Regions from separate parts of the Nonomuraea sp. NPDC049758 genome, predicted to be linked through region 2. Evidence: riboswitches for the same ligand, from Rfam matches in the RefSeq annotation. Region 2 holds a riboswitch; each other region holds the start of a gene.
What was found. A riboswitch is a leader RNA that binds a small molecule or an ion and turns the genes downstream of it on or off. The one in region 2 is predicted to bind cyclic di-AMP.
Positions count from the first base shown of each region.

Region 1: another riboswitch for cyclic di-AMP. It lies ahead of AB0J46_RS15935 (C40 family peptidase); the one in region 2 lies ahead of AB0J46_RS25880 (hypothetical protein).
Region 3: another riboswitch for cyclic di-AMP. It lies ahead of AB0J46_RS13190 (C40 family peptidase); the one in region 2 lies ahead of AB0J46_RS25880 (hypothetical protein).
Region 4: another riboswitch for cyclic di-AMP. It lies ahead of AB0J46_RS12200 (hypothetical protein); the one in region 2 lies ahead of AB0J46_RS25880 (hypothetical protein).

Region 1 is NZ_JBFAMZ010000005.1:348,460-355,599, forward strand. It holds gene AB0J46_RS15925 (M48 family metalloprotease) at 1-673, opposite strand, end outside; gene AB0J46_RS15930 (hypothetical protein) at 685-1,518, opposite strand; gene AB0J46_RS15935 (C40 family peptidase) at 1,672-2,154, opposite strand; cyclic di-AMP (ydaO/yuaA leader) riboswitch at 2,285-2,448, opposite strand; gene AB0J46_RS15940 (NlpC/P60 family protein) at 2,799-3,725, opposite strand; gene AB0J46_RS15945 (NYN domain-containing protein) at 3,858-5,180, opposite strand; gene AB0J46_RS15950 (phosphotransferase family protein) at 5,325-6,404, shown strand; gene AB0J46_RS15955 (response regulator transcription factor) at 6,394-7,050, opposite strand; gene AB0J46_RS15960 (histidine kinase) at 7,071-7,140, opposite strand, start outside.
Region 2 is NZ_JBFAMZ010000010.1:12,885-20,024, reverse strand. It holds gene AB0J46_RS25895 (M50 family metallopeptidase) at 1-1,103, shown strand, start outside; gene AB0J46_RS25890 (amidohydrolase family protein) at 1,130-2,275, opposite strand; gene sigJ (RNA polymerase sigma factor SigJ) at 2,426-3,334, shown strand; gene AB0J46_RS25880 (hypothetical protein) at 3,350-4,327, opposite strand; cyclic di-AMP (ydaO/yuaA leader) riboswitch at 4,333-4,471, opposite strand; gene galT (galactose-1-phosphate uridylyltransferase) at 4,540-5,610, opposite strand; gene AB0J46_RS25870 (DeoR/GlpR family DNA-binding transcription regulator) at 5,607-6,386, opposite strand; gene AB0J46_RS25865 (TrpB-like pyridoxal phosphate-dependent enzyme) at 6,641-7,140, opposite strand, start outside.
Region 3 is NZ_JBFAMZ010000004.1:363,018-370,157, reverse strand. It holds gene AB0J46_RS13215 (ROK family transcriptional regulator) at 1-660, shown strand, start outside; gene AB0J46_RS13210 (sensor histidine kinase) at 838-1,965, shown strand; gene AB0J46_RS13205 (response regulator transcription factor) at 1,962-2,663, shown strand; gene AB0J46_RS13200 (DUF2306 domain-containing protein) at 2,636-3,271, opposite strand; gene AB0J46_RS13195 (NAD(P)-dependent alcohol dehydrogenase) at 3,453-4,445, shown strand; gene AB0J46_RS13190 (C40 family peptidase) at 4,429-4,992, opposite strand; cyclic di-AMP (ydaO/yuaA leader) riboswitch at 5,023-5,181, opposite strand; gene AB0J46_RS13185 (3-isopropylmalate dehydrogenase) at 5,281-6,327, shown strand; gene AB0J46_RS13180 (branched-chain amino acid aminotransferase) at 6,528-7,140, shown strand, end outside.
Region 4 is NZ_JBFAMZ010000004.1:165,586-172,725, forward strand. It holds gene AB0J46_RS12180 (DUF4388 domain-containing protein) at 1-217, shown strand, start outside; gene AB0J46_RS12185 (roadblock/LC7 domain-containing protein) at 250-621, shown strand; gene AB0J46_RS12190 (hypothetical protein) at 649-1,020, shown strand; gene AB0J46_RS12195 (alpha/beta hydrolase) at 1,063-1,938, opposite strand; partial or broken gene AB0J46_RS12200 (hypothetical protein) at 2,224-2,652, opposite strand; cyclic di-AMP (ydaO/yuaA leader) riboswitch at 2,876-3,010, opposite strand; gene AB0J46_RS12205 (DUF5302 domain-containing protein) at 3,176-3,376, opposite strand; gene AB0J46_RS12210 (MDR family MFS transporter) at 3,424-4,878, opposite strand; gene AB0J46_RS12215 (PadR family transcriptional regulator) at 4,935-5,432, shown strand; gene AB0J46_RS12220 (rod shape-determining protein) at 5,517-6,503, shown strand; gene AB0J46_RS12225 (YetF domain-containing protein) at 6,500-7,069, shown strand.

The DNA.
Region 1 (7,140 bases), on a different contig from region 2:
CCGCCAGGACCCGCCAGGGGGTGGTGAACGCGGCCACGGCCAGGATCACGCCGCCGACCAGGGCCAGGGCGGCGCCGGCGGCGCGCCTGGAGCGGGACTCCGCGCGTCGCCGTTCGCGGGCGATCAGGTGCTCCGCCGTTCCCGTCAGCTTGCCGGTTCCTGGACGGGCCTCGACGCCTTCGGCGAGGGGGGTGGTGGGATCGCCCGCGCCCTTGCCGCGACCCTTGCCCTTGCCTTTGCCCTCGTCTCCGCCTTTGCCGCCCTTTCCGGGGCGGTCCGGGTGCTCGTCGGGGTCTTCGGGGCTCTTGCTGGGGGCGTCCGGGCCCTCGGCTGCCTGCGCGGGGGGCCGGGCGTCGGCGCGGGTCGCGTGGGGGCGGTCGTCGGGGGTGGGGGGTCGGGGGTGACGGGGGTCCTCGGTGTCGGGGTCGGCGTCCGCGTCGGGGCGGGCGTCCGGATAGTCGGGGTCGTCGGGGTGGCCCGGGGACTCGGGGGGCTCGTTGGTGCCGGACGGCTCCGGCGGTGCACCGTCGCCGGGCCGGTCCCCGCCGTCGTCCCTGATGGCCACACCGCCGCCGTGCGCCGCCGCGACCGCCGTGCCGGGCTCGTCGGCCCCTCCGGCGACCGCTCCGGCGGGCTCGTCCCCTTCCCGGGGCTGGTCGTTCCGCTCGCTCATCTGCCTCCCCTTCACGCGAGCTGCTCTCGTACGTACTCGCGCCACCGTGCCGCCAGGGTCTCGGCGGTGAGCCCCACAGAGGCGAGCGCCTGATCGACGCCGGCCACGCGGGCATCACGGTAGAGCCGTACCAGGGTCCCGTCACCGAACCGGTCTGCGAGGAAGCGACACGCCATCCAGGCCTCCTGGTACGCCCGCGCGAGCCGTCCGGGATCGGCCGCCGTGGGGGCGAAAGCCGCAGGTCCGGGCAACTCGCTCGGCAGCCGGCCGGCCCGTACGTCGGCGGCGAGTTCGGCGGCGGCCGTCCCGACGGGGAGCCCGGCGTCGCGGTAGGCCACGTAGTCGGCGAACCCCTCGTAGAGCCAGACGGGCAGCCGGTCGGTGCCCGCGGCGACGTGGGTGAGCTCATGGGTGAGGACGACGTCGCGTCCCGTGGGGGTGAGCCGGGCGAAGGAGCCGGGCACGACGATCACCCTGGCGCCGTCGGCCACCGCGGCCAGCCCGTCCAGCGGGCCCGTGCCGGCCAGCCCGGCCGCCTCGGCGTCGGAGTCCGGCACGATGACCAGCGCGCGCACCGGCCGGCCGAGCATCGCGGACACCCGCCGTCCGGCGAGGTCCGCGCGGCGGGCCAGATCGGCGAGCACGCCGGGCTCTGCGCGGTGCCCCACGACCACGGACCGCGCGCCGCGGGCCACCTGACCGCCGTCGCTCCACAACCCGCGCGCCCCGGCGGGCAGGACGACGGCGGGCGGCGCGTCGGCCACCACGAGCACCGCCGTCGACAGCAGCAGGACCGGAAGGAGCAGACGCGGACCGCGAAGGGACGGACGCACCTGCGAGGACACGGCCCGATGCTAGTAGGCCCACGCCCCTCCCGGCCCCTTCCCGAGGCCGGACCCTCCACAGAGCCGGGCCCTTGGCCGGATCGGGCCCTGCTCGGGGCCGGGCATGCGACAGGCCCCGGCCCGGACCGGGGAGGGTCCGGGCGGGGCCCGTTGTCACGCGCCGGGACGCACCGCGCCGACGAACGACGACTTCCGCCATCCGCCCAGTTTGTCGATGCGCACCCGTTCGCCGGTCCGCGGCGAATGGACCATCTTGCCGTGGCCGACGTACATGCCGACGTGGCCCAGCCCGTTGAAGAACATCAGGTCGCCCGGCTTGAGATTGCGCCAGGAGACCTTGCGCTTGATGCGGGCGAACTGGCTGTTCGTCACGCGCGGGAGTCGTACTCCGGCCTTCTTCCAGGCGTACTGGACGAGTCCGGAGCAGTCGAACGCACCAGGGCCCGTGGCCCCGTACCGGTACGGGTCGCCGACCTGATGCTTGGCGACGGCGACGGCCCTGCGGGCCTTCGACGCCTGCCGCGCGGCCTTCGCCGACTTGGCAGACCTGGCGGTCTTCGCCGACCTGGCCGACTTCGCAGTGGCCGCCTTGGCGGTGCTGGACACCGCGGTGAGCCTGGCGGCCGATTCGCTCACCGTCTGCGCCCCGGCCGGCACGGCATGGAGAACCGCACCTCCGGCCGTCACGGTCATCGTGAGTGCGACGCCCCTCAGGGCAAGACGGGACAGACGGGGGTTATGCAGGGAGGTAGACAGGATTTCTCCTTGTGTCTTCCACGAACGCCTACCGGGTTAGCTGACGGATTCGGGCCTGGAAGTCGCCCTACGGCGCGATGACGCGCCGATTCACCCCTGATCCCGGGGGATTACGGGATCTTTGGGTCCCCGGCTCCGTGCCTCCTGGCTGCACGGACTCGGCAGGTCGCCGCCCGATGGATGTGCCTTAACGGGGATATCGGCGGCGACCGCTGGATTTTCATCTGGTCCGCATCGGGGGTTCCGATGTCGGTTCGCGGTGCGCATGGCTTGCTGACCGCGACGCCAGAAACTACGCCGAGGGGTCAAGATTTGGCAAAGGGAGACACGGCCTGTAAAGATCAGATAAAGGTGTAAGTAAAGGGTGAAACCCCTGCTCGACCAGAGGGTTCCGTTACCGCTTTGTGACCCTTCTCACACTTCCCGGCACACGCGGTTGTCAGGGCACTTTCGCCCCGTTTGTCCCGTTCGCCCCAGCGATCATGGGCACGCCGAAACCGCCCGCGATTCGGGCGGGGGCCGAGTCAGGGGCGGACGGCTCCGACGAGCGGGCGGCGGTAGTCGGCGAGGCGGACGACCTTGACGACGTCGCCCGTCTGCGGCGCATGGACGATCTTGCCGCCCCCCGCGTAGATGCTGACGTGCCCGAGCCCCTCGCTGAAGATGAGGTCACCCGGCTGGAGGTCCTTGAGGTCCACCTTCCGGCTCGCGCCCCAGGCCCACTGCTGCCACGTCGTCCGCGGCAGTGAGACGCCGGCGGCGCGCCAGGCGGCCTGGGTCAGCCCTGAGCAGTCGTAGCCGCGCGGGCCCGTGCCCCCGTAGATGTACGGCTTGCCCACCTGGGCGAAGGCGAAGTTCAGGACGGCGGCCGCATTGCCCGAGGCGGGACCGGTGTACTTGATGCCGGTGCTGTTGGGGTTGCCCGGGTTGTAGGCCCCCAGCTTGTCCAGGAGCTTCTTCTGCTGGCCGACCAGCTTCAGCACCTCGGCCCGCTCCCGCTGGACGGCGTCCCGCTCCTTGTCGGCGTCGGCCAGCGCGGTCTCGGCGTTGTCGCGCTCGGCCTTGAGCCCCTTGTTCTCGCGGTCGAACGCGGCCAGCTTCTCCAGCCGCTCGCGCGAGAGCTGCCCGGCCATCGCCAGCCCGGCCAGCAGGTTCTCGGGGTCCTCGACGCCGACCATGCCGGGCAGGGAGGTGACGTCCCCGCCCAGCTTGTAGGAGTCCACCGCCACCCTGATGATCTCGGCGCGGAGGTCGGCGACCGTCTGCAGCTTCTGCTTGTAACGGTCGTTGAGGCTGGTGTAGGCGTTCTTGGCCTTCTTGTAGTTCTCGGTCGCCGTGTTGTACCGGTCGACGACCTTGTCGGCCTTGTCGTTCAGCTTCTCCAGCTTGGCCTTGGCCTGTTTGAGGGTGGGCTTGGGATCAGCGAGCGCCGCACCCATCGGGACCGTCATCAGTCCGATCGCGAGACCCGCGGCCACCGTCACCCGGCCAAACCTCACAGCGTCGCCTCCCAGGGATTACACCTGGGGCGAAATAGTACAGAAGTGGCGGGTGGGGTCTCGCCAATAGTGCTAATTCGTAACTTATGCGCGGCCCAACCGGCGCAGCAGCAGACCGGACGGAACCGGTCTGGCGCCCATCCGGCGTACGGACTCGGCGACCTCGCGGTCGGAGGAGACGACGGCCATGGCCCGGCCGGGCGGCTCGGCCCGGACGAGCTGGCGGATCAGGTCGTCGGCGATCTCCCCCGGCGCGCTGAACAGCACCCGCACCCCGCGCGGCGCCACCACCTGCACCGGCGCGTTGAGCTCGGCGCCGTCGAAGACCACCGTCACCTCGACCCGGGTCTGGGCCACCAGCCCGCCGAGGCCGGTCATCAGCCGGTTGCGCTGGTCGGCGAGGGTGAGCGTGCCGTAGCCGGTCTTCGTGACGTTGTAGCCGTCGATGATCAGGTGGACCTGCGGCAGCGCCAGGAGCTGGTCGAGGAGCTGCGGGTCGTCGTCGGCCAGGGCCCGCGCGGGCACCCCGCGCACCCCGGGACGCTCGCCGGTGCTGGCCGCGACGGAGTCGGCGGGCCTGCTGATCGTGGTGGGCAGCGCCAGCTCCCTGCGCAGCCCGGCCGAGGCGTCCTGAAGGGCGTCGAGGAGCACCCTGATGCGGGCGTCCTCGATGCTGCGGCCCTCGCGGGCGGCCCGGCGGGAGGCTTCGAGCTGCCTCTCCACGTCGGCCAGGCGCTCGCGCAGGCGGCGCAGCTCGGCCTCGCCCGCGTTGCCGGCGGCAGAGGCGGCGTGCCGGGCGTCGTCGGCGGCCTGTTCCATCTCCTCGGCCCTGCGGGTGGCGGCCTTGGCCCGCTCGCGGGCGTCGTGGAGCTTGCGCCGCAGGTCGGAGTTCTCGGCGCGGGCCGCCTTGATCTGCTCGCGCAGCCGGTCGGCCTCCTCCTTGGCGGCGGTCTTCTGCGCGGCGAGCTGCTCGCGCAGCCGCGTCACGGCTTCCTCGCGCTCGGACCCCTCGGCCGCCACGGCGGACTGCTCCAGGTCGGCGCGGGCGGTTTCGATCATCTCCGCCCAGCCGGGGGGCCTGGTGAGATAGGCTGCGGCAGCCACCAGCACGGGGTCGGCGGCGGGCGGCACACTGCCCTCGGCCAGCGCGGCGACCAGCTCGGGCCAGCCGGTGGCGACGGACTCGGCGACCAGTTCGCGGAACTTCTTGTCATTCTCCAGTTGCGCGGCGATCGGCGCGCTGCCCAGCTTGGCGCGCTTGCGCGGGTCGAACTTCGCGATGCCGCGCAGCGGCGGCGGCACGGAGACGGCGGGCATCGTGCCGAGAACCTGCGCGGCCAGGTCGACGACGTTGAGGCGCACCTGCTCGGGAAGCGGGCGAGACAGGCCTTCACCCGCTGAACTCATCCCACTTGTCCCTTCGTGACATGCCCTTTCAGACAAGGGTACGGCTCTTGCGTACCTGACCGTAACGGTCCCTTGAACCTAGACAAGCGCTTGGTAGGGGGTATACGACTGAGCCGGGGCAGCGGTGCGGCCTGGAGGTGAGCGGTGACGGAACAGATGCGCACGTCCACGCGTGACCTGGAGGAACTGCGCGAGCGGGCGTCCCGCTGGCTGCGCGGACGGGTCGGCGGGGACGCCACGGTGTCGGAGCTGTCGCGGCCCTCCGGCAACGGCATGTCGAGCGAGACGCTGTTCTTCACCGCCACCTGGGCCGCCGGGACGCGGCGGTGCGTGGCCAGGCTCGCACCTGCGGCGGAAGCCGTTCCGGTGTTCCCCTCCTACGATCTGCGGGCCCAGTTCGAGGTCATGCGGCTGGCCAGGGAGAAAGCTGGGATCCCAGCGCCGAGACCGCTCTGGTTCGAGCCCGACCCCGCGCCGCTCGGGACGCCGTTCTTCGTCATGGAGCGGGCCGAGGGCGAGGTGCCGCCGGACGTCATGCCGTACACGTTCGGGGGCTGGCTGCACGACGCCTCCCCCGGCGACCGGCGGCGGCTGCAGGAGGCGAGCGTCGGGCTCGTGGCGGCGCTGCACGAGACGCCGTACACCGGGCAGGACGTCGCGGTGCTCGGCCCGCTCGCCCCCGGCGGCACGGACGGCCTGCGCGCGCACGTCGAGGCCCAGCGCGCCTACTACCGGTGGGCGCACGGCGCACGGCCGATCCCCGTGCTGGAGCGGGCCTTCGACTGGCTCGGCTCACACTGGCCGGACGACCCCGGCCCCGACGTCCTGACCTGGGGCGACGCCAGGATCGGCAACGTGATGTACCGCGACTTCACGCCTGTGGCGGTGCTGGACTGGGAGATGGCCGCCGTGGGCCCGCGCGAGCTGGACGTCTCCTGGATGATCTTCCTGCACCGCTTCTTCCAGGACCTCGCGGTGACGATGGGCCTGCCCGGCATACCGGACTTCATGCGCCGCGACGACGTTTGCCAGAAATATTGCGAAATAACTGGCTACGAGCCTCGCGACCTCGACTTCTACGAGATGTACGCCGCCCTCCGCCACGGCGTCATCATGGCCCGGGTGTGGCAGCGCAGGATCCACTTCGGCGAGCAGCCCATGCCGGACGACCCCGATGACCTGGTGCTCCACCGGGCCGCCATCGAGGAGCTGCTCACCCGCTAGCGTCGTAGACCAGCAGCGCGATCTGCACCCGGTTGTTCAGGTCGAGCTTGGTCAGGATGCGCGAGACGTGCGCCTTGACCGTGGGCACGCTCATGAACAGTTCCCGCCCGATCTCGGCGTTCGACCTGCCCTGCCCCACGGCCAGCGCGACCTCGCGCTCCCGCTCGCTCAGCCGGCCGAGCAGCCCCCGCGCCCGCTCGGTGCGGTCGCGCCCGCCCCCGTCGGACACGTGCGAGATGAGCTGCCGGGTCACCGCCGGCGACAGGATCGGCTCCCCCGCGGCCACCCGCCTGACGGCGTCGACCAGGTCGCCGGGCGGGATGTCCTTCAGCAGGAACCCGGCCGCCCCCGCGCGCAGCGCCCGCACGACCTGGGCGTCGGCGTGGAACGTGGTCAGCACCACGACCTCGGGCGGCGAGGCGGTGCGGCGCAGCGCCTCGGTCGCGGTGAGCCCGTCGACGCCCGGCATGCGGATGTCCATCAGGACGATGTGCGGCCGGTGCTCGGCCACCCGCGGCGGCACCTCGGCCCCGTCGGCCGCCTCGCCCACGATGTCGATGTCCGCGGCCCCGCCGAGGATCATCGACAGCCCGGCCCGCACCATCGCGTCGTCGTCCACGATCAGCACCCTGATCGGCGCGTCCATCTGCCCTCCGTCGGTCAACGTCACTCCCCGTCCTGCTCCGGCGGCCACGGCAGCCAGGCGCGCAGCCGGAACTCGCCGCCGGTCACGCCG
Region 2 (7,140 bases):
GCGGCTACATCCGCATGATCGGCATGCTGCCGCCGCGTCCTGGCGACGCTCCCGGCAGGCTGCGCAGCGCGTCGACGGGGCCGTGGCAGGGCCTGATCGAGACCGCCCGCGAGGCGGCCATGGAGGAGGTGCGGCCCGGCGACGAGGACCGCGTCTTCTACCGCAAGAAGTGGTGGCAGAAGATCATCATCATGTCGGGCGGCCCGGCGATGAACTTCGTGCTCGCCTTCATCTTCTTCAGCATCCTGCTGGTCGGCATCGGCCTGCCCAAGACCGCCCCGATCGTGTCGCCCGACACCAACACGTGCGTGATCCCCACCACCGAGGTGCGCAAGACGTGCGCGCCCACCGACGAGCGCACCCCGGCCGCCAAGGCGGGCGTCAAGGTCGGCGACCACATCGTCTCCCTCGACGGCCAGAAGATCGCGACCTGGCAGGACGCCACCCGCCTGATCCGCGGCCACGGCGCCGGCCCCGTCAAGCTGGGCATCGTCCGCGACGGCAGGCCGATGACGCTCGACGTCACCCTCATCGCCCGCGACATGGCGAACCCGACCGACGAGACCAAGATCGACAAGGGCGTCGGGTTCCTCGGCGTCGTGCCCTCCCAGGTCTTCGAGCAGCAGAGCATCGGGCAGGTGCCGGGCTACATGAGCGACCTGACCGGCCGCGTCGTGGGCTCGATGGTCAACCTGCCGGCGAAGATGGTCGGCGTCTGGAACGCCGCCTTCTCCGGCGACAAGCGCGACCCCGAGGGCCCGGTCGGCGTGGTGGGCGCGGGCCGGCTCGGCGGCGAGATCCTGGCCTCCGACATGTCCAACAAGAGCAAGCTGTTCACCTTCGTCAGCCTGCTGGCCGGGTTCAACCTGGCGATCGGCCTGTTCAACCTGATCCCGCTGCTGCCCCTCGACGGCGGCCACATCGCGGGCGGCCTGTGGGAGGGGATCAAGCGCGGCTACGCCAAGATCCTGCGCCGCCCCGAGCCCCGCTACGTCGACATCGCCAAGGTGCTGCCGCTCACCTACGCGATGGCGTTCGTGCTGATCATCATGGCCGGTCTGCTGGTCTACGCCGACCTGGTCAACCCCCTCACGCTCGGCTGACCCGGCCGGCGCGTCACCGGCAGGGGCTACCGCGCCTGGCGCACCCCGCGACGCCAGACCTCGGCGATGTCGCCGACGGCGGTGACGTCCCGGGTGGCGTCGCCCTCGACCAGCACCAGGTCCGCGCGCAGACCGGGGGCGATCCGGCCGCGGTCGGCCAGCCCGAAGTGCCGGGCGGGCACGCTGGTCGCGGCGGCCAGCGCCTCCTCGGCGCCGAGCCCCGCCTCGGTGAGCAACTGCAGCTCGCGGTGCAGGCCGGCGCCGTGGGCGGGCACGAACGGCGTGGCGTCGGTCCCGGCGAGCAGCGGCACGCCCGCGCCGCGCAGGGCCCGCAGCGCGCCGACGGCGTTGACGGAGCTGCCCGGGCGGGCGCAGTCGGCGGTCTCGACGTGCTGAGCCGTGATCGCCTCGAAGTAGGCCAGCGTGGTCACCACGAAGACCCCCTGGTCGCGCACCCGCCCGGCCAGGCGCAGCGAGGCCGGGTCGTCCGGCGCCAGGTCGGTCCACACGTGAGCCAGGCCGTCGACGCCGGCGTCGAGCGCGGTCCCCACCTCGGCGGCGGTGATCGCGTGCGCGATGACCAGCAGGCCCGCCTCGTGCGCCGCCACGGCCAGGGCGGCGGCGACCTCCGCCGTCATGACGGGGAGGTCGGCCCCGTGCACGACGCCGTCGTCAATGACGATCTTGAGGTAGTCGGCCCCTTCGGCCAGCCTGGCCTGGACGAACGCCGGCGCCTGCGCCGGGTCGGAGACGAAGTCGATCGCCGTGACGTCGAGCCCGTCCAGGACGGTGCCCGCCAGGGCCGCCAGCAGCTGGGTCGGGTGGCCGCCCGGAGCGGTGGCCAGCGTGCCGGCGCTGCGCAGGTCGGCCACGTCGTCGTGCTCGGCGGCCAGCCGCCGCTGCCCGGCGAGGATCTGCGGCAGGCAGAACATGTCGAGCTCGGTGGTGACCCCGTACCGCAGGGCCTGGGCCAGGCTGCCGTCGAACACGTGGGTGTGCGCGTCGATCAGGCCGGGCAGCAGCGTCCTGCCCGTGCCGTCCACCTCGGCGTCGGCCGGGTGACCCGCGCCGGCGCCGACCGCGGCGATCAGGCCGTCCTCGATCACCACGTCGGCCGTCGCGATGGTGTGCTCGCCGTCGAACACCCTGACGTCGCGGATCAATGTACGCATCGAAGCTCTCCCTTGTGAGTCGTGACGCCACCACAGAGGGGGAACCGGCCGGGAACTGTGACATGAGTGGCATAGATCACGCTTGATGCCTTCATGTCACAATCGCCACGCGTCGGGACTCTTCGGTTGCGACAGACGAGGAGGCACGCCATGACACCGACCCCGCGGCACCCCGCCGACGCCGCCACCGAGCAGTTCCTCGGCTACCGGGAACTGCTGTTCTCGGTGGTCTACAACATGCTCGGCAGCGTCGCCGACACCGAGGACGTGCTGCAGGAGGTGTGGCTGGCCTGGTCCGCCCGGCACCGCAGGCCGGACGCCGGACCGGTGGAGAACGTCCGGGCCTATCTGGTGCGGATCGCGGTGAACCAGGCGCTCGCCCGGCGGGCGGACCTGAGCCGCCGCCAGGAGACCTACGTCGGCTCCTGGCTGCCGGAACCGCTGGTCACGGCCCCCGACAACGCCGGGGGCGCCGCCGGGAGCGGGGAGTCGTTGTCGATGGCGGTGCTGGTCGTGCTGGAGACCCTGTCACCGCTGGAACGAGCGGTCTTCGTGTTGCACGAGGTGTTCGGTTTCAGCCATCCGGAGACGGCCGACATCCTCGGGCGCACGCCGGCGGCGGTCCGGCAGCTCGCGGCCCGCGCGCGCCGCCACGTCCACGCGCGCCGTCCTCGTCACCGAACCCAGCCCGACGTCCACGCCGAGGTGACCGAGCGGTTCGCCGCGGCCGCCCTCGGCGGTGACCTGCGGGCCCTGCTGGAGGTGCTGGCGCCGGAGGTGACCTTGTGGACCGACGGCGGCGGCAAGGGACCGGCCACCAGCCTGCGCCCGGTCCACGGCCGGGACCAGGTGGCGGCGCTGTTCATGTCCGTCGCCGCGACGCTGACCCCGGGCGCGGTGGACCTGCGCTACCGGCGCGTGGCCGGCGACCCGTGCGCGCTCGTCTTCTCCGGTGACGGCCCGCTGGCCGTGGTCGTCGTCGATCTCACGCCCGAGGGCGACCGGATCGCCGCCGTCTACTCGGTCACCAACCCCGACAAGCTCACCGGCATCCGCTGAGCCGCCGGTCCGCGGCTAGTTCATCGAGATGTGCACGTGGTCGTAGTGGTTCTCGGTGATGCTGCCGCGGTCGGACATCGAGCGCCAGCCCGAGCCCTGATTGATGCGCTGCTTCCAGATCACGTACTTGACGCCCAGCTTGGCCTTGTTCTTCAGCGCCCAGTCGGCCAGCCGGTCGCCGAGGGCGTTGTTGACGGCGCTCGGCATGGTGCCGCCAGTGCTCATCATGAAGTCGCAGGCCCGGCCGAGCGGGTGCTCGCCGCTGGAGCCGGACCGGAAGCAGCCCACCTCGTACGGCAGCGAGAAGTTCTTCTGCACCTGCGCGCGCATCAGCCGGGTGCGCGGCGTGATGTTGTCCGAGCCGGCCGGCAGCTCGGGCGCCCAGCTCCCGTCGGACTTCTTGCCCGGCCCGAACGGCACCAGGTCCTGGAGCTTCTTCTTGATGTCGTCGATGACGTCCTGGGCGTCGTCGCGCTGCTCGGCCACCTCCGCCGTGCCCGCCTTCAGCTCCGTCGCGAGCGCGGCGGCGGCCGTGGCGGCCTTCTTCTGGTCGTCGCGGGCCTTGGCCACGCTGTCCACGACCGCCTGCTGCTCGGCGGTGAGCTGTTCGAGCACGGCCGCGCCGCCGCCGTCCGGGGTCATCATGAACGCCGGCAGGGAGGTGTCGCCGTTCTGGTAACGCAGCCGGGCGATCTCGGCGACCCGCTGCTCGGCCGTGGCCAGCGCCTGCTCGGCGGCGGCGAGCCGCTGCTGGGCCGCGGTGGCGGCCTGCTGGGCCTTGGCCAGCTCGACCCGCTTGAGGTTGTACGTCTCGATGAGCTTGTCGACCTTGCGGTTGAGCTCCTTGAGCTGGGCCCGCAGCTGCGCCTCGGACGGCTTGGGCGCGGCCGCCACGGCGGCCGCCCCGGAGACCGAGGCGGCGGCCGGATGGACGAGCAGGGCGGTGGCGGTGATGAGACCGACGGCAAGACTCGCGGGGGACGAAGCCGCCACGTGGTTGTTCCTCTCCCTCTGCCGGCCGGGTTAGCTGACGGGTTCGGGCACGGGAGCAGTCCCTACCACTTGCGCGGATTCACCCCGGATGCGATGGGTCCCCGGCTCCCGGGCAACACGCCCGGGATTAGGCGTACAACGACCGTTATGGCCGATGTCTAACGGGATATTAGTGGTAGATCACGAGTCATGCGACTTTAATGAGAAACCAATTAGTGATCAATTCGTGATCGCAACATGCGTGCCGCCTCCTCCGGCAGCACGTCGTTGACGAAGGCCCCCATGGCCGACTCCGAGCCCGCCAGGTACTTCAGCTTCCCGGGCGCCCGCCTGATACTGAACAGCTCCAGGTGCAGGTAGGCCAGCTCGCGGCCGTACCGCACCGGCGCCTGGTGCCAGGCCGAGATGTACGGCATCGCCACCCCGAACAGCGCGTCGAGCGCCCGCAGCACCGAGGTGTACAGCGGCGCGAACGCGGCCCGCTCCTCCTCCGACAGCGCGGCCAGGTCGGGCACCTGCCGGTGCGGATACACGTGCACCTCGAACGGCCAGCGCGCGGCGGCCGGCACGAACGCCGTCCAGAGCTCGTTGGCGGCCACCACCCGCGTGCCGGCGGCCTGCTCGGCGGCCAGCACGTCGGCGAACAGGTTGCCGCCCGTGTGCCGCGAGGCGGCCCCCAGCTGGAGCTTGGTGCGCGGGGTCACGTAGGGATAGGCGTAGATCTGCCCGTGCGGGTGGGGGAGCGTGATGCCGATCTCCTCGCCCCGGTTCTCGAAGCAGAACACCTGCTCGACGCCCTCGATGCCGGACAGCTCGGCCGTGCGGTCGGCCCACGCCTCCATGACCAGCCGGACCTGGGCGTTGGAGAGCCTGGAGAAGGAGGAGGAGTGGTCGGAGGTGAAGCACACCACCTCACAGCGTCCGACACCCGGCCGCACCTCACTCAGGCCGCCGACATCCCCGTAAGTCCCAAAATTTCCGGAGAAAGAGGGAAAGCGGTTCTCGAACACCACCACGTCGTAGTCATGGGCAGGGATCTCCGACGCCCGCGTGGCGGACGACGGGCACAACGGGCACTCGTCGGCCGGCGGCAGGAACGTCCGCGTCTGCCGGTGCCCGGCGATCGCGATCCACTCCTCGGTCAGCGGGTCGTAGCGCAGCTCGGAGGCCACCGGCCGCGGGTCGAGCGGCCGCCGGTCGATCGCGCTCCGGTCGGCGTCGTCGCGCCGGTCGAAGTAGATCAGCTCTCGGCCGTCTGCCAGGTGGGTGATGGTGCGCTTCAAGGCGTGCCCTCCGCGATGATCAGTTCTCCGGCCCGTTCGGCCAGCTCGGTGCGTGCTTCCTCGGGCAGCCCCGCGTCGCTGATGACCACGTCGGCCTCGGTCAGCTCGGCGATCGTGCTGATGCCGACCGTGTTCCATTTGGTGTGGTCGGCGGGGACCACCAGCCGGTGCGCCGCGGCCACCAGCTCCCGGTCGGTCTCGGACTCCAGCAGGTTGGGCGTGGTGAACCCGGCGCGCAGGCTCATGCCGTGCACCCCGAGGAAGAGCGTGTCCACGTGCAGGCGGCGGATGGCCGCCACCGCCACGGGGCCGACGAGCGCGTCGGAGGGCGTGCGCACGCCGCCGGTCAGCACGACCGTGCGGTCGGCGCGCGGGTTGCGGTGGAAGACCTCGGCGACGGGGATCGAGTTGGTGATCACGGTCAGCTCGGGCACCGCGACCAGGTGGTGGGCCAGCGCCCACGTGGTGGTGCCGGCGGAGAGGGCCACGGCGGTGCCCGGCCGTACGAGGGTGGCCGCGTGCCGCGCGATGGCCTCCTTCTCCTGCTGCTGGCGGGCGGACTTGGCGGTGAAGCCGGGCTCTTCGGTCGAGCCGGGGCCGAGGGCCGTCGCGCCGCCGTGCACCTTCTCCAGCAGCCCGCGCTCGGCCAGCACCTCAAGGTCGCGGCGTATCGTCATGTCGGAGACGCCGAGCTCGCGCACGAGGTCGGCCACCCGGACGCCGCCGCTGCTGCGTACGCGTTCGAGGATCGTCTGCTGACGCTGCTGTGCGAGCACGCCCACCCCTTCCAACAGATTCCACCAAATTATGACACGAGTTTGTTGAGGAATGTTAGGTCACGGCGTATCGCTTGTGCGAGCCGCGGGCAGGGGAGACCTTGAAGGTCACGATCCCGACCGCTGGAGGTGAGCCCATGGCGAAGCGTGCACGCAAGGGCAGGGGGCGCAAGAAGAAGAAGGCGAACCACAGGAAGCGCCCGAACGCGAACTGAACACGGGTGGCCGCGGGTCCCGCGGCCACCCGTGTCATCTCAGCCGGGCAGCTCGGTGAGCGCCTGGTCGAGGCGCTCCTGCGGCAGCGAGTAGTCCTCCAGTTCGCCGGCCAGGTGGCGGTCGTAGGCGGCCAGGTCGAAGTGGCCGTGCCCGCACAGCGCGGTGAGGATCACCTTCTCCTCGCCGCTCTCCTTGCAACGCAGCGCCTCGGCGATGGTCTCGGCCAGCGCGTGCGTGGGCTCGGGGGCCGGGACGATGCCCTCGGTCCGCGCGAAGCGCACACCCGCCTCGAAGCACTCGCTCTGGGTACGGGTCACCGCCTCGAACAGCCCCAGCTCGTACATGTGGGACAGCAGCGGCGCCATGCCGTGATAGCGCAGCCCGCCGGCGTGGATCGGGTCGGGGACGAAGGAGTGCCCGAGGGTGTGCATCTTCAGCAGCGGCGTCAGCCCGGCGGTGTCGCCGAAGTCGTAGGCGTACACGCCGCGGGTGAACGACGGGCAGGCGGCCGGCTCGACCGCCCTGAACTGGGTGCCGA
Region 3 (7,140 bases), on a different contig from region 2:
CACGGGGCCGGGCGGGGCAAGGCCAACTTCGCCCTGGTGTCCATCGGCACCGGCGTCGGCATGGGCATCGTGATCAACGGCGAGCTGTACGTCGGGGCGCGGGGGGCGGCGGGCGAGGTGTCCTACATCCCGGCCGCCGAGGAACCCCCCGCCCCCGCCCCACCGACCGGCCCTTTCACGCACGCCGCCGACCCCTTCGCCCAGGACGCCGACTCCTTCGCCGAGGACGCCGACTCCTTCGCGCACGACGGCGACCCCTTCACGCACGGGGCCACCGAGGCGGCCACCTCCGCGCCCGGTGTGGTGCGCGCCGCCCGGGCGGCGGGGCTGGAGCTGGAGACGGCGAGGGAGGTCTTCGCCGCCGCCGCCGAGGGGAACGCGGCGGCCAGGTCGGTGGTGGAGGCCGAGGGCCGGCGCATCGGCGGGTTGCTGGTGGCCGTGGCCGCCGTGCTCGATCCGGAGGTGATCGTGCTGAGCGGGGGAGTGGGGCGCAACCTCGACCTGCTGGGCGCGTCCGTGGAGCGCCGCATCGCCGAGCTCGGGCCGCTGCGCCCGCGGGTGGTGGCCAGCGCGCTGGGCGACAGCGGCGTGCTGCTGGGCGCGGTCGCCCACGCCAAGTCCCGCGCCTGGGACCTCATCTTCGACGCCCGCAAACACTGACCTTCAGCCCCGCCTCCCCTGTAGGCCGGTAGCTCCGCGCCCTGGGGTACCAACAGCCAGCCCCTCTTCCCTGTAGGCCGGTAGCTCCGCGCCCCGAGGTGCCGACTCCCAGCCCCCGCCTGTGGGAGGGGGGTTTGGGGCGATGCGGGGGAATGGGGGCGCGCTTACGATATGGGGGTGGCCGGCCTCCTTCGTTCTGTGTGGCGCGAGCCTCGTCCTCCCGGCCCGCCCCTGCGGGTGTGGCGTGACTGGGCGCTCGTCGCGGTGCTCGTGCCGGCCGCGGTGATCGAGGGCGTGCTGCGGCCCGACCTCCGCTGGCCGGTGGTCTCGACGGCCGTCACCGTCGCGCTGATCCCCACGCTGCTGTGGCGCAGGACCAGGCCGCTGCTCATGGTCGCGCTCGTGTTCGGCGCCACCACCCTGGCCCCGCTGCTGACCGGCGGCGAGCCGGTGGAGACGTACACGCTGGCGTTCGTCACGATCGTGCTCTACGCGCTGTTCCGGTGGGGCTCCGGGCGCGAGGCCGTGATCGGGATGGCGGCCGGGCTGGTCGCGGTCGGCCTGTCGCTGGTGTCCGGACGCATGGCGCCCGGCGACGTCGTCCCGGCGCTCGGCGTGCTGGTCGCGACCGTCGGGCTGGGCAGCGCCTTCCGCTACCGGGCCGGCGCGCGGCTGCGCGAGCTCGACCAGGTCAAACTGCTCGAACGTGAACAGCTCGCCCGCGACCTGCACGACACCGTCGCCCACCACGTCTCGGCCATGGCCATCCGCGCCCAGGCGGGCCTGGCCACCGCCGCCTCCGAGCCGGGCGCGGCCACCGACGCGTTACGGGTGATCGAGGCCGAGGCGTCGCGCACGCTCGCCGAGATGCGGGCCATGGTCCGGGTGCTGCGCAGGAACGAGCCGGCGGAGCTGACCCCGGGCCGCCACCTCGACGACCTGCGGCGGCTCGCCGGACGCCCGCGCGTCGGCCCGGCCGTCGAGGTGGAGATCGCGGACGGGCTCGGCGACCTGCCGCCCTCGGCCGGCGCGGCGCTCTACCGCATCGCCCAGGAGTCGATCACCAACGCCCGGCGGCACGCCCGTCACGCCACCCACATCACCGTCCGGGTCACCGCCGACGACGCCGCCGTACGCCTGACCGTGAGCGACGACGGCGACCGCGCCGGCGGGGTCGCCGCCCCCGGCTACGGCCTGATCGGCATGATCGAACGCGCCGCCCTCCTCGGCGGCACCTGCGAGGCCGGCCCCAACCCCAACCGGGGCTGGACGGTCACCGCCGTCCTGCCGAAGGAGACCGCATGAACGCCCGGCGGGAGGCTGCGGGAAGCGACCCGGAGGGCACGGAGGCCATCCGGGTGCTGGTGGCCGACGACCAGGAGATCGCCCGTACCGGGCTCAGGATGATCCTCGACGCCCAGCCCGGCATCGAGGTCGTCGGCGAGGCCGGCGACGGCAGGCGGGCCGTCGAGCTGGCCCGCCGCCTGCGCCCCGACGTGTGCCTGTTCGACATCCGCATGCCCGGCCTCGACGGCATCGCGGCCACCCGCGAGCTGGCCGGCCCCGACGTCGCCGACCCCATGGCGGTCGTCGTGATCACCACGTTCGACCTCGACGAGTACGTCTACGCCGCCCTGCGCGCCGGAGCCAGGGGTTTCCTGCTCAAGGACGCCGGCCCGGCGCTGCTCGCCCAGGCGGTGACCGCGGCGGCCGGCGGCGAGGCGCTCATCGCTCCGAGCGTGACCGCGCGCCTGCTGGCCGCGTTCGCCGGGGCCGGGCGTACGGAGGCGCCCGCGCAGCCGGTCGAGGCGCTCACCGGCCGCGAGGAGGAGATCCTGCGCGCCGTGGCCCGCGGCCGGACCAACAGCGAGATCGCCCGCGAGCTGCACATCTCGCTCAGCACGGTCAAGAGCCACGTCGCGAGCCTGATGACCAAGCTCGGCGTGCGCAACCGCGTCGAGATCGCCATGTGGGCCTACGAGACCGACCGCGTACGCACCTGACCTCCAAGGGTTCTGCGGACGACCCACTCGGCCACCGCCAGGTTGATCACCCAGCCCGCGCCGACGAGCAGCGCCCGGCCGAGCTCGCCGGGCGGCCCGAAGGCGGCCAGCCCGAACGCCAGGGTGAACGCCTGCGTGCCCGCGCCGAGCCCGATCGCGTACCCGCGGGTCATCCAGGCGCGATGCCGGGCCACGTCGCGCCGCCGGATCGCGGCCAGGCCGAGCAGGAGGCAGGCGGCCATGGCCGTCCCGAACAGCAGCCGGAAGGCGGCCAGCAGCGTCCCGTCGCCGGCGGGAAGGTCGGAGAAGAGCGTCAGCCACACCCCCGACAACGCCGCGACCAGCCCGCACGCCACCAGCACCCGCCCCGCCGCGCGGTGCCACCCCGGCCGCCCGGCCCGGAACCGGGCCTGGAACTGGAACGTGCCGAGGACGCAGAACACCAGGGAAGCCGGGATGTGCAGCAACACCGGCACGGGCATGGCGAAGAAGCGCGCGTTGTCCGCCGTGACGGGGGCGCCGGCGGCCAGTTCGGTCAGCCGGAGTGCGCCGGCGACCAGCGGGACGACGCTGAGCGCGAGCAGCCCGGCGGGTGCGATCCATCTCATGCCCGAGAGCGTGCCGTCCGCGCCCGTGCCCGGTCATCGCGCGGACGGCCGGTCCTGATTCGCACCATCGGCGGGCGGGCGGTCGTACTTTCGGCCATCGAGCCGTCGCCTTTCGACCGTTGAGCGTCCGCGCAGGTCACGCCCACACTGGCGGCACATCAGCGGCACGAGGGAGAAAACGATGAAGGCGTACGTCCTGCGCTCGTTCGGCTCGCCCGACCAACTCGTCCTGACCGACGTGGAGCGGCCCGTGCCGCGCGACGACGAGGTGCTGGTCCGGGTGCGGGCCACGTCCGTGCAGCCCTACGACTGGCACTTCATGCGGGGGGAGCCGTACCTGGCCCGGGTCATGGGCGGCGGGGTCGGGCTGCGACGGCCGCGCATCGCCGTCCTCGGGGCCGACGTGGCGGGGGAGGTCGAGGCGGCCGGCAAGGACGTCACGCTGTTCCGTCCCGGCGACGAGGTGTACGCGATGTCGCTGGGGGGCGGCTTCGGCGAGTACGTCTGCCTGCGGCAGGGCGAGGTGGCGCCCAAACCGGCGGGCCTGTCGTTCGAGCAGGCGGCGGCGGTGCCGATGGCGGCCAACACCGCGCTGATCGCGCTGCGTGACGAGGGACGCCTCCAGCCGGGCCAGAAGGTGCTGGTCAACGGCGCGTCCGGCGGCGTGGGCACGTTCGCCGTGCAGCTCGCCAAGGCGCTGGGGGCGCACGTCACGGGCGTGTGCAGCGGGCGGAACGCGGACCTGGTCCGCTCGCTCGGCGCGGACGACGTCATCGACCACACCAAGGAGGACTTCGCGGCCTCGGGCCGGCGCTTCGACCTGCTGCTCGACGTGGCGGGCGGCCGCCGGGTAGCGGACTGCCGCCGCGTGCTGACCAGGCAGGGCACGTACGTGCTGGTCGGCGGGCCGGCCGGCCGCTGGGTGCAGCCGGCCGGCCACATGTTCGCCGCGCTCGCGTCGGGGCCCTTCGTCCCGCAGCGGATCGTCAGGGCGGACGTCGTCCGCTGCGGGAGCAACAGGGCGAACCTGCTGATGCTGACCGGGCTGATCGAGCGGGGCGCGGTCACCCCGGTCATCGACAGGACCTTCCCCTTCGGCGAGCTCCCGGCGGCCGTCCGCTACCAGGAGGAGGGGCACGCCCCGGGGAAGGTCGTCGTCACAGGGTCGCGGTGAGCATGGCGGGGGCGGGGGCCTTCTGGAGCTGCTTGTAGTCGGCCCAGCGCTTGACGCCCTTGGGGTCGGGGCGTACCGCGCCGACGAAGGCCTGCCTGCGCCACTGCGACAGGCGTTCCTCCTTCACCACGTCGCCGGTGTGGGGGGAGTGGACCATGTAGCCGGGCTTGGAGATCATTCCGACGTGGCCGAGGCCGCTGAAGAACACCAGGTCGCCTGGCTTGAGGTCCTTCCAGGCGATCTTCCTGGAGAAGGCGCCGTACTGCTCCGCGGCGGTTCTGGGGAGCTCGATGCCGGCGTCCTCGTAGGCCCGGAGCATGAGGCCCGAGCAGTCGTAGCCCCGTTCGCTGGCGCCGCCCCACACGTACGGGGTGCCGCGCTTGTCCATGGCGTATTCGAGGGCGACCTTCCAGGCCGGTTTCGGCACGTGCCGTTCCTGGACCTGTTTCACCTGGGGGCCGGTGAGGGTGATGGAGGGGGTGGGGGCGGCCGGAGCGGCGGGAGCCGCGGGAGCGGCAGGCACGAGACCTGCGGCGCCCGCTGCCACCGCCACAAGGATGGCGATGCTAGACAGGGGACTGTCCTTCCACGTGGCCGACCGGGTTAGCTGACGGGCTCGGGCCTGGAAGTAGCCCTACGGCGGCTCCTCGGGGGGAGGCGCAGCCGATTCGCCCCGGGGGGAAAGGTGGGTCCCCGGCTCCACGCAGCGGCTGCGTGGATTAGGCTCGACGGACTCTAACGAAACGGTCAAAAGGTCGCAATCCCCCCAAAACGGATTGTCCGGTTGTTGAGATGATGTGTTCGTCAGCCGAGACGAGCCGGTAAGGTACCGCCCATGGAGTCGCGTAACATCCGCCTGGCCGTCATCCCCGGGGATGGCATCGGCGCCGAGGTCGTAGCCGAAGGGCTCAAGGTCCTGGAGGCCGTGGGCACGAAGATCGAGCCCACCCACTACGACCTGGGCGCAGCCCGCTACCACCGCACGGGCGAGACCCTGCCCGACGCGGTGCTCGAAGAGCTGCGCGGCTACGACGCGATCCTGCTCGGCGCCGTGGGCGACCCCAGCGTGCCGCCCGGCATCCTGGAGCGCGACCTGCTGCTCAAGCTCCGGTTCGAGTTCGACCACTACGTCAACCTGCGGCCGGTCAAGCTGTTCCCCGGCGTCGAGACCGCGCTGGCCGGCGCCACCGCCGAGCACATCGACATGGTCGTCGTCCGCGAGGGCACCGAGGGCCTCTACGCGGGCACCGGCGGCGTCATGCGCCGCGGCACGCCGCACGAGATCGCCACCCAGGAGTCGCTGAACACCGCCCACGGCGTCGAGCGCGTCGTGCGGTACGCCTTCCAGAAGGCTCAGTCGCGGCCCCGCAAGAAGCTCACGCTCGTCCACAAGACGAACGTGCTCACCTTCGCCGGCGACCTCTGGCAGCGCACGGTCAACCGCGTGGCCGCGGAGTTCCCCGACGTCACCACCGACTACAGCCACATCGACGCGGCCTCGATGTTCTTCGTCACCCAGCCCGAGCGCTTCGACGTGATCGTCACCGACAACCTGTTCGGCGACATCATCACCGACCTCGGCGCCGCGATCGCCGGCGGCATCGGCCTGGCGGCCAGCGGCAACATCAACCCCGAGCGCACCTCGCCGAGCATGTTCGAGCCGGTGCACGGCAGCGCCCCCGACATCGCCGGTCAGGGCAAGGCCGACCCGACCGCCACCATCCTGTCCGTGGGCATGCTCCTCGACCACCTCGGCCTGCACGCCGAGGCCGCCAAGGTCGAGCAGGCCGTGGCCGCCGACATCGCCGAGCGGGTGACCGGCCGCGCCGGCCGCTCGACCAGCGAGATCGGCGACGACATCGCCGCGCGAGTAGCCGGCTAGGACCGCCTAGCCCCGCACGCGCCTGGCGGTCCGAACGCGGACTGCCAGGCGCTTTTTCGCGTTCGCCGGATCTAACCACCCCAACTGCCTCTTGCCATCCCAAATCGCGAGACACTAGGAAGTACGAATACTGCTCGCGGGCAGTAGCTAACAGAATCAGCTTTCGAAGTCGCAGATTCGTAGAGAGAAGGACCTTCGTCATGACCATCGCTCAGAAGCTCAGCTTCGACGTGCAGCATTCCGACCACGCTCGCACCGCGGCCGAGCGGGAGCAGGTACTGGCGAACCCCGGGTTCGGGCAGGTCTTCACCGACCACATGATCTCGATCGACTACACCGACGGCGAGGGCTGGCACGACGCCCGGCTCATGCCGTACGGGCCGCTCTCGCTCGACCCCGCGACCTCGGTCTTCCACTATGCGCAGGAGCTGTTCGAGGGCCTGAAGGCCTACCGGCAGATCTCCGGCTCGATCGCGACCTTCCGGCCGTACGCGAACGCCGCCCGCTTCAACCGCTCGGCCGAGCGCATGGCCATGCCCGAACTGCCGGAGGACGCGTTCGTGGAGTCGCTGGAGCTGCTGGTCTCGGCCGACAAGGAGTGGGTGCCGACCACCGAGGGCCACAGCCTCTACCTGCGCCCGTTCATGTTCGCCACGCAGGCCGGGCTCGGCGTCAACTACCCGTCGAAGACCTACAAGTACATGGTGATCGCCTCGCCGGCGGCCTCGTACTTCAGCGGCGGCATCAAGCCCGTCTCGGTCTGGCTGTCCACCGAGTACACGCGCGCCGCGCCCGGCGGCACCGGCTTCGCCA
Region 4 (7,140 bases), on a different contig from region 2:
GCTGGCCGCCGCCGGCCTCCTCGTCCCGCCGGATCCGGTACGGCCCGCGCAACGCCGTCCGGACGACGGGGAGGCGCTGCCCAGGCGGGTGCCGGGCGCGGTGGCAGCTCCCGCCGGGAACGGGCGGGCGGGGGCCGCCGGGCCGGTGCCGACGGGCGACCCGACCGATCTGACGCTGCTGCTGCGGCTGAAGAAGGCGCTGGAGGAGATGCCGTGAGGTTCCCCTCACGACGCAGGAGGAGGCCACCCGTGGAGCTACGGCAAGAGGTCCTGGCGGAGATGGAGCTCCTGCGCGGCCGCACGCCGGACGTCACCGGCAGCGTCGCGTGCACCGTCGACGGCCTGCGGATCGCCTGCGACCTGCAGGGAGACACCGGCGAGCAGGTGGCGGCGCTGTCGGCGGCGCTGCTCGCGATGAGCGGCCGGATGCTGACCATGGCGGGGCGCGGGACGTTCGAGGAGACCCTCGTGTCCGGCAGCGCCGGGTTCGTGGCCTTCTACGCCGCGGGCCCCACGATCGTCCTCACGGTTCTGGCGGGACCCGGCGCCAACGTCGGGCTCCTCCGGCTGGAGGGCAGGAAGACGGCGGCCTCCGTGGCCGCCGTGGCACGCAAGCACTGAACCATCCCCACCGAAGCGGAGGAAAGCATGGCAGGCATGGACGTCTCCCTCAAAGAGATGATGAGCATCGACGGCACGATCGGGGCGGCGATCGTCGACCACGGCAGCGGCATGGCGCTCGGCACGCTCGGCGGCTCGAAGGAGCTGGACCTGCAGGTCGCGGCGGCGGGCAACACCGAGGTCATCAAGGCCAAACTGCGCACGATGGACTCGCTGGGCCTCAAGGACGGCATCGAGGACATCCTGATCACGCTGACCGCCCAGTACCACATCATCCGCCCGCTGACCGGCCGCAGCGGCAAGGGCCTGTTCCTCTACCTCGCCCTCGACCGCAATCGGGCCAACCTGGCCCTGGCCCGGCACATGCTCAAGGTCATCGAGGAGAAGCTGGAGCTCTGACCGGCCCGCGCAGCGAGGCGCCGCAGCGGGTCACGTGGCGGGTCACGCGGCGGGCTCGGGCCGGGCGGGCGCCGCGGAGCCGGTGTGGGCGGTGATCTCGGCGACGATCGCGGGCCAGAGGGCGCGGGGCAGGTCGTGGCCCATGCCGGGGTAGGTGACCAGGCGGGCGTCCGGGATGGCGGCGGCCGTGGCCCGCCCGCCGGCGAGCGGCACGAGCTGGTCGTCCTCGCCGTGGATGACCAGCGCGGGCACCTTCAGCCCGCCCAGCGCGGACGTGCGGTCGCCGGAGGCCATGATGGCGGCGAGCTGGCGGGCCGTGCCGGCCGGGTCGTGGCAGCGGTCGAAGGCGAGCCCGGCCAGCCTGGTGACGCGTTCGCGGTCCAGCTCCCAGCCGGGGGACCCGAGCACGGCCCAGGTCGTCAGCGCGCCGGCGACGACCCCCTCGCGGTCGGTCGCGGGCTTGGCGAGGAGCACCGCGGCGGCCGCCTCGGTCGGCGGGGCCGCCTGCGGGCCGGGCGTGGACATGATCGAGGTCAGGCTCAGCACGCGGGCGGGGTGCCGGACGGCCAGCGCCTGGGCGATCATCCCGCCCATCGAGGCGCCGACGACGTGCGCGGCGGGCAGGCCCAGGACGTCCATGAGCCCGGCGCTGTCGTCGGCCAGGTCGTCCAGCACGTACGGCGAGGGCGCGCCCCATGCGGGCACGCCCTCGTCGTGGAGATGCGTGGACAGGCCCGCGTCGCGGTTGTCGAACCTGACGACGTGGTGGCCCTGCTCGGCCAGGAGTTCGCAGAACTCGTCGTCCCAGTGGATGAGCTGGGCGCCGAGTCCCATGATGAGCAGCAGGGGCCTGCCCGCGGGTGAGCCGAAGCTCTCGTAGGCGATCTCGATGCCGTTGGCGGCTGCGCGCTGGATCACAGCGACCAGAATGTCATTCTGGTCGCGAGGCGTAAAGAGCGGTCTGTCCGGAGATCAGTCGTTGAGCAGCTTGCGCAGGCGCTCGCCGCCGAGCACCACGCCGCCGCCGGCCAGCACGAGCACGCCGGCCATGACGGTGCCGCCCATCGCGACGGTCTTCCCGACCTGGCCGCCGGCGGAACCGGCCGCGTCCTCGGCGGGCTTGTCGGCCAGCACCTTGGGGGGCTCGGCCGGGTTGGCGTCGAACCTGCCCCACGCGCCGGTGGAGAAGGCCACGGGGTAGTTCTTCTTGCCCTTGCCGTCGCCCCACTTGGTGATGACGTAGTCGATCTTGATGTGGCCCTGGCCGCCGTTGCCGTCCACGCCGAGCGTGTCGGGGTTGAAGGTGCCGCCGGTCAGCTCGGCGAAGGTCTTGGCGTCGAGGTCGAGCATGACGCCACGGCTGGAGGGCTCGCCGGGGCCGCGGTCGCCCACGAAGAACGGCATCTTCTTGCCGTTGTAGGTCACGTAACCCTCGGTCATGAGGGGCCAGCTCGGGCTGGCGGCCAGGCCCTTCTGCATGGGCTTGCCGCTGGCGGGGAGGCCGGTGTCGCCGGCCCGGCCGGAGGAGTCGTCCCAGAAGTAGGAGGCCTTCGTGGAACCCTTGAGCAGGATCTTCTGGTCGTCGCCGGTGTCGGCGTGGGCGCCGGTGGCGGAGATCGTCAGCGCGCCCATGGCGGACACGGACAGCAGGGCGAGAGAGCGCAGGCCAAATCGAGACATGAAGCAGTGAAGTCCTTCGCGAGGGGACAGGGGGAACGCGCGTGACTACGGTGCGTAACCGGGCAGAGCGCCGAAAAGGTGGTTACGCGGCGCGTGGGGGAAGTCAGGGAAGAGACCGCTCAGCAGGCGGTCGTCACTACACTGTCCGGGGGTACGACGAGGTGGTACATGCGTGAAGTCCTCTCCATCTCGCCTACCGGGTTAGCTGACGGGTTCGGGCGTGGAGATGCCCTACCGGCACATGGCCGGATTCACCCCAATGAGATGGGTCCCCGGTTCCCGACAAGTCGGGATTCGGCGCCAGCTGTCGTCCCTCTCCTGGTAGGGACTACGCCACCAGCTGGTAATTGGTTAAGACGGTACCCAGAGATTCGGACAAATACAAACGAATCGTCATGAACCGGGTAAAGATCTACCTATCGAGGTAAAGAGAAAGGGGGCACGGCATGCCGTACCCCCTGCTAAATCGGACCTTTCAGCCGCCGCTCTTGCGCCTGAAGGATCTTTTACTCGCTGCCGGACCGTGCGCCCCGTGGATCTTCGACGGGTCCACGCCCCTGCCACCCGCGGCCGAGTCGGCCTGCTGCCCGCGCTTGCGTTCCAACGCCTCGCGGAACTTGCGCTTCATCTCGTCCTCGGGAGTCTCGCTGACTTCCGGCTCCGGTGTTTCCGCCATGAGGACCTCCTGGTTCTGGGGACATCCACAGCTTCGCACGACGTCGCTTACGACGCGAAACCGGCCTCCACTCTGCTTTCCGCCGCGGGCGGCTGCTCCAGCCGCCTGCCGGGCATCATGACCAGCGCGACCAGGGCGATCACCGCGCCCGCCACGCCCAGCGACGGGATGACCACGGCCGCCGCCGAGGCGTGCGCGGCCGCGAGCCCGTGGACCGGCGCGTCCGTGGTGATGACCGACGTGTACGCGGTGCCGGCCAGCGCCAGCGCCACCGAGCCGCCGATCTGCCGGAAGAAGGTGAGGTTGGCCGAGGCCGTGCCGATGTACCGCGGCGCGACGGCCTGCTGCACGGCCACGGTCAGCCCCGACAACATCGGCCCCATGCCGAGCCCGAGCAGCGCCATCCACCCGGCCAGCAGCAGGCCGTCGGTGCGCACGGTGAGGTTCAGGCAGAGCAGGCTGCCGGCCACCAGCAGGAACGGCGCCCCGACCAGCCACGGCTTGTACGTGCGCGTCCTGGACATCAGCGTGCCCATGAGCGCGCTGCCCGCCACCATCGCCAGCGTCATCGGGTAGATCCTCAGCCCGGACTCGGTGGCGCTGACGCCCAGCGCCTGCTGGAAGTAGCGCGGCAGGAACACCACGCCGGCGTACATGCAGAAGGCGGTGAAGAAGGAGGTCGCGTTGACCAGCGTGTACGTGCGGTCCCGGAACAGGTGCATCGGCATGACCGGGTTCGCCGCCCGCAGCTCGACCAGCACGAACGCGGCCAGCAGGACCAGCCCCAGCAGGATCGGCCCGGCCACGGGCGGGGAGGTCCAGGAGTTGCCGTCCAGGCCCTTCTCGGTCAGGCCGAGCAGCAGGGCGCTGATGGCCACGCCGAACACCGCGATGCCCGCGTAGTCCGGCCGGCCCCCGCCGCCGGTGCCCGGACGGAACGGCAGCCGCAGCACCACGATCGCGATCAGCACGATCCCGAGCGGCACGTTCACGTAGAAGGCCCACCGCCAGCTCGCGTGGTCGGTGAACAACCCGCCCAGGAAGGGCCCGGCCAGGTACGTCAACGCCATCACGCCGCCGAGTGCGCCCTGCACGCGGGCGCCGTTGCGTCCGGGCGGGAACATCTCCATCACCAGGGCCAGCGACAGCGGCAACAACGCGCCCGCGCCCAGTCCCTGCACGGCGCGGAAGGCGATGAGCTGGGTCATGTCCTGGGCGAGCCCGCACAACGCCGATCCGACGACGAACACCGACATGCCGATGAGCAGCAGCGGCTTCCTGCCGTGCTGGTCGGAGAGCCGGCCGTACAGCGGCACGGTCACGGTGGAGGTGAGCAGATAGGCCGTGACCACCCAGGTGTAGAGCCGGGTGCCGCCCAGCTCGCCGGTGATGCGGGGCAGCGCGGTGCCGACGATCGTCTGGTCGAGCATCGCCAGGAACATCCCGCCGAGCACCGCCAGCAACACCAACCCGTTGCCCTTGGTCTTCATGTCATTAGTCACAGGTGAAGATTGATATGTAAGAGCTGACATGTCAAGCCTTCGCTATGCTGGCGGGCATGTCCCTGCGGATCGCGCTCCTCGGCCTGCTCGCCACCAAAGGCCCGGCCAGCGGCTACGACCTGGCCAAGAAGTTCGAGCACTCGCTCAACCACGTCTGGCAGGCGGGGCACACGCAGATCTATCCGGAGCTGGTCAAGATGGCCGCCGACGGCCTGGTGACGGTCGAGCACGAGGGCGCCCGGGGCCGCAAGATCTACGCCGTCACCGCCGAGGGTCGCGCGCTGGTCACCGAGTGGCTGGTCGGCCACGACCCGTCGGCGACCGTGCGCAGCGAGACCGCCCTCCAGGCGTTCCTGCTGGCCCTGCTCGACACCGGGCAGGCCGTCGCCGTGGTCGAGCGCATCAAGGCCCACTTCCAGGCCCGCCTCGCGACGCTCGACTGCCGGCCCGGGGGCCTGTTCGGCCAGTACGCGCTGTCCCTCGGCCTGCACCAGGCGCGCTCCGGCATCGAGTGGGCCGACGAGACGCTGGCCGCCCTGCGGCGCGAAGGGTAAAACGGAACTCTGCGGTTCCTGGTGTTGCGTTGGAGAAGCGCCGGATATACACCCAGGCATGATGCTCAACCTCCCAGTACGGCGATGAGCCTCCTGGGTCGTGACCTGGCGATCGACCTCGGCGCGGCCGGCACGAGGATCTACGCCAAGGGCAGGGGCATCGTGCTGGACGAGCCGTCGGTCGTCCTGCGCGACAGGCAGACGGGCAGGGTCGTCGGCTTCGGCGCCGAGGCCCTGGACGGCGCGGACGGCACGGACGGCGAGACGTACTGGCCGATCAGCGACGGCCTGCCCCAGGACGGCGAGCTCGCCCGGCGCATGATCAGGCACTTCCTGCGCAAGGTGCACCGGCACCCGTTCCCCCGGCCGCGCCTGGTGATGGCCGTGCCCGACGAGTTCACGCCGATCGAGCGGGTGGCGCTGCGCGACGCCGGCTTCGAGGCGGAGGCCCGCGGGATCCTGCTGGTCAAACACGCGATCGCGGCCGCGCTCGGCGCGGGCCTGCCGGTCCGCGACGGCTCTGGGCACATGGTCGTCGACATCGGCCGGGACGCCACCAGGGTCGCCGTGCTCTCCTGCGGGGCCGTGGTCGCCGCCGGAACCGTGCGCGGCGGCGGGCACGCCGTGACCCGCGCGGTCGCCCGCCTGGTCGAGGACGAGCACGGCCTGCAGGCCGACGAGCGGGAGGCCGAGTCGGCCAAGCTGCGCGCGACGCGGGAGCCGGCCGGGAACGTGCTGATCCGCGGCAGGGACGCCGGCACCGGCGAGGAGCGCGCGGTGGCGCTGCCCGCGGCGCGCGTGCGCGAGGTGGCCGTCCAGCCGGTCGAGCACATCGTGCGGGCCGCGGAGTACACCATGGAACGCTGCCCTCCCGAGCTGACCGCCGACCTGGGCGAGCGCGGAATGGTGCTGGTCGGCGGCGGCGCGCTGCTGCCCGGTCTGCGCCGGCGGCTGCAGGAGGGGCTGTCCATGCCGGTGCGGCGCGCGGAGCGGCCCAGCGACGCGGTGGCCCTGGGGCTCGGACGCTGCGTGGAGGACCTGGGGCTGATCGCCAAGCTGAGGCGCCGGTGAGCGACCTGTTCGACCTGGGGGTCTCCGTCGCCGACAAGACCGTCAGGACGATCGCCGTCTACGTGACGATCGCCGTGCTGCTCCGCATCGCCGGCAAACGCGGCATCGCGCAGCTCAACAACTTCGACTTCGTGGTCATGCTGCTGATGAGCAACGTCGTGCAGAACGCGATCATCGGCCCGGACAACTCGCTGATCGGCGGCCTGGTGGGCGTGGTGATCCTGGTGGCGGTCAACTCGGTCGTGGTGCGGCTGGCGGCGACCGTGCCCTCGGTCGGCAGGGTGTTCGAGGGCACGCCGGTCGTCCTGGCCCGCGACGGGCACTTCATCCCCTCGGCGCTGCGCCGGATGGGCGTCCGGCAGGCCGATCTCAACGTGATGCTCCAGCTCCGGGGGGCCGAGAGCGTCACCGACACCGACCTGGTACGCCTGGAGCCCGGCGGCTCGCTCCTGGTTCACCTGCGCCCCGAGGAGGAGGGAGCCGAACGCGGCGACCTGGAGGACCTGTGCCGGCGCCTCGACCGCATCGAACGCAAGCTGGACGAGCTGAGAACCGGCCCCTCCTGAGAATGGGCGACCGGACTGCCTTTTGATATCGGCCATTAATATTGCGTTAATCCTCCTGCGCCCGGAATTGA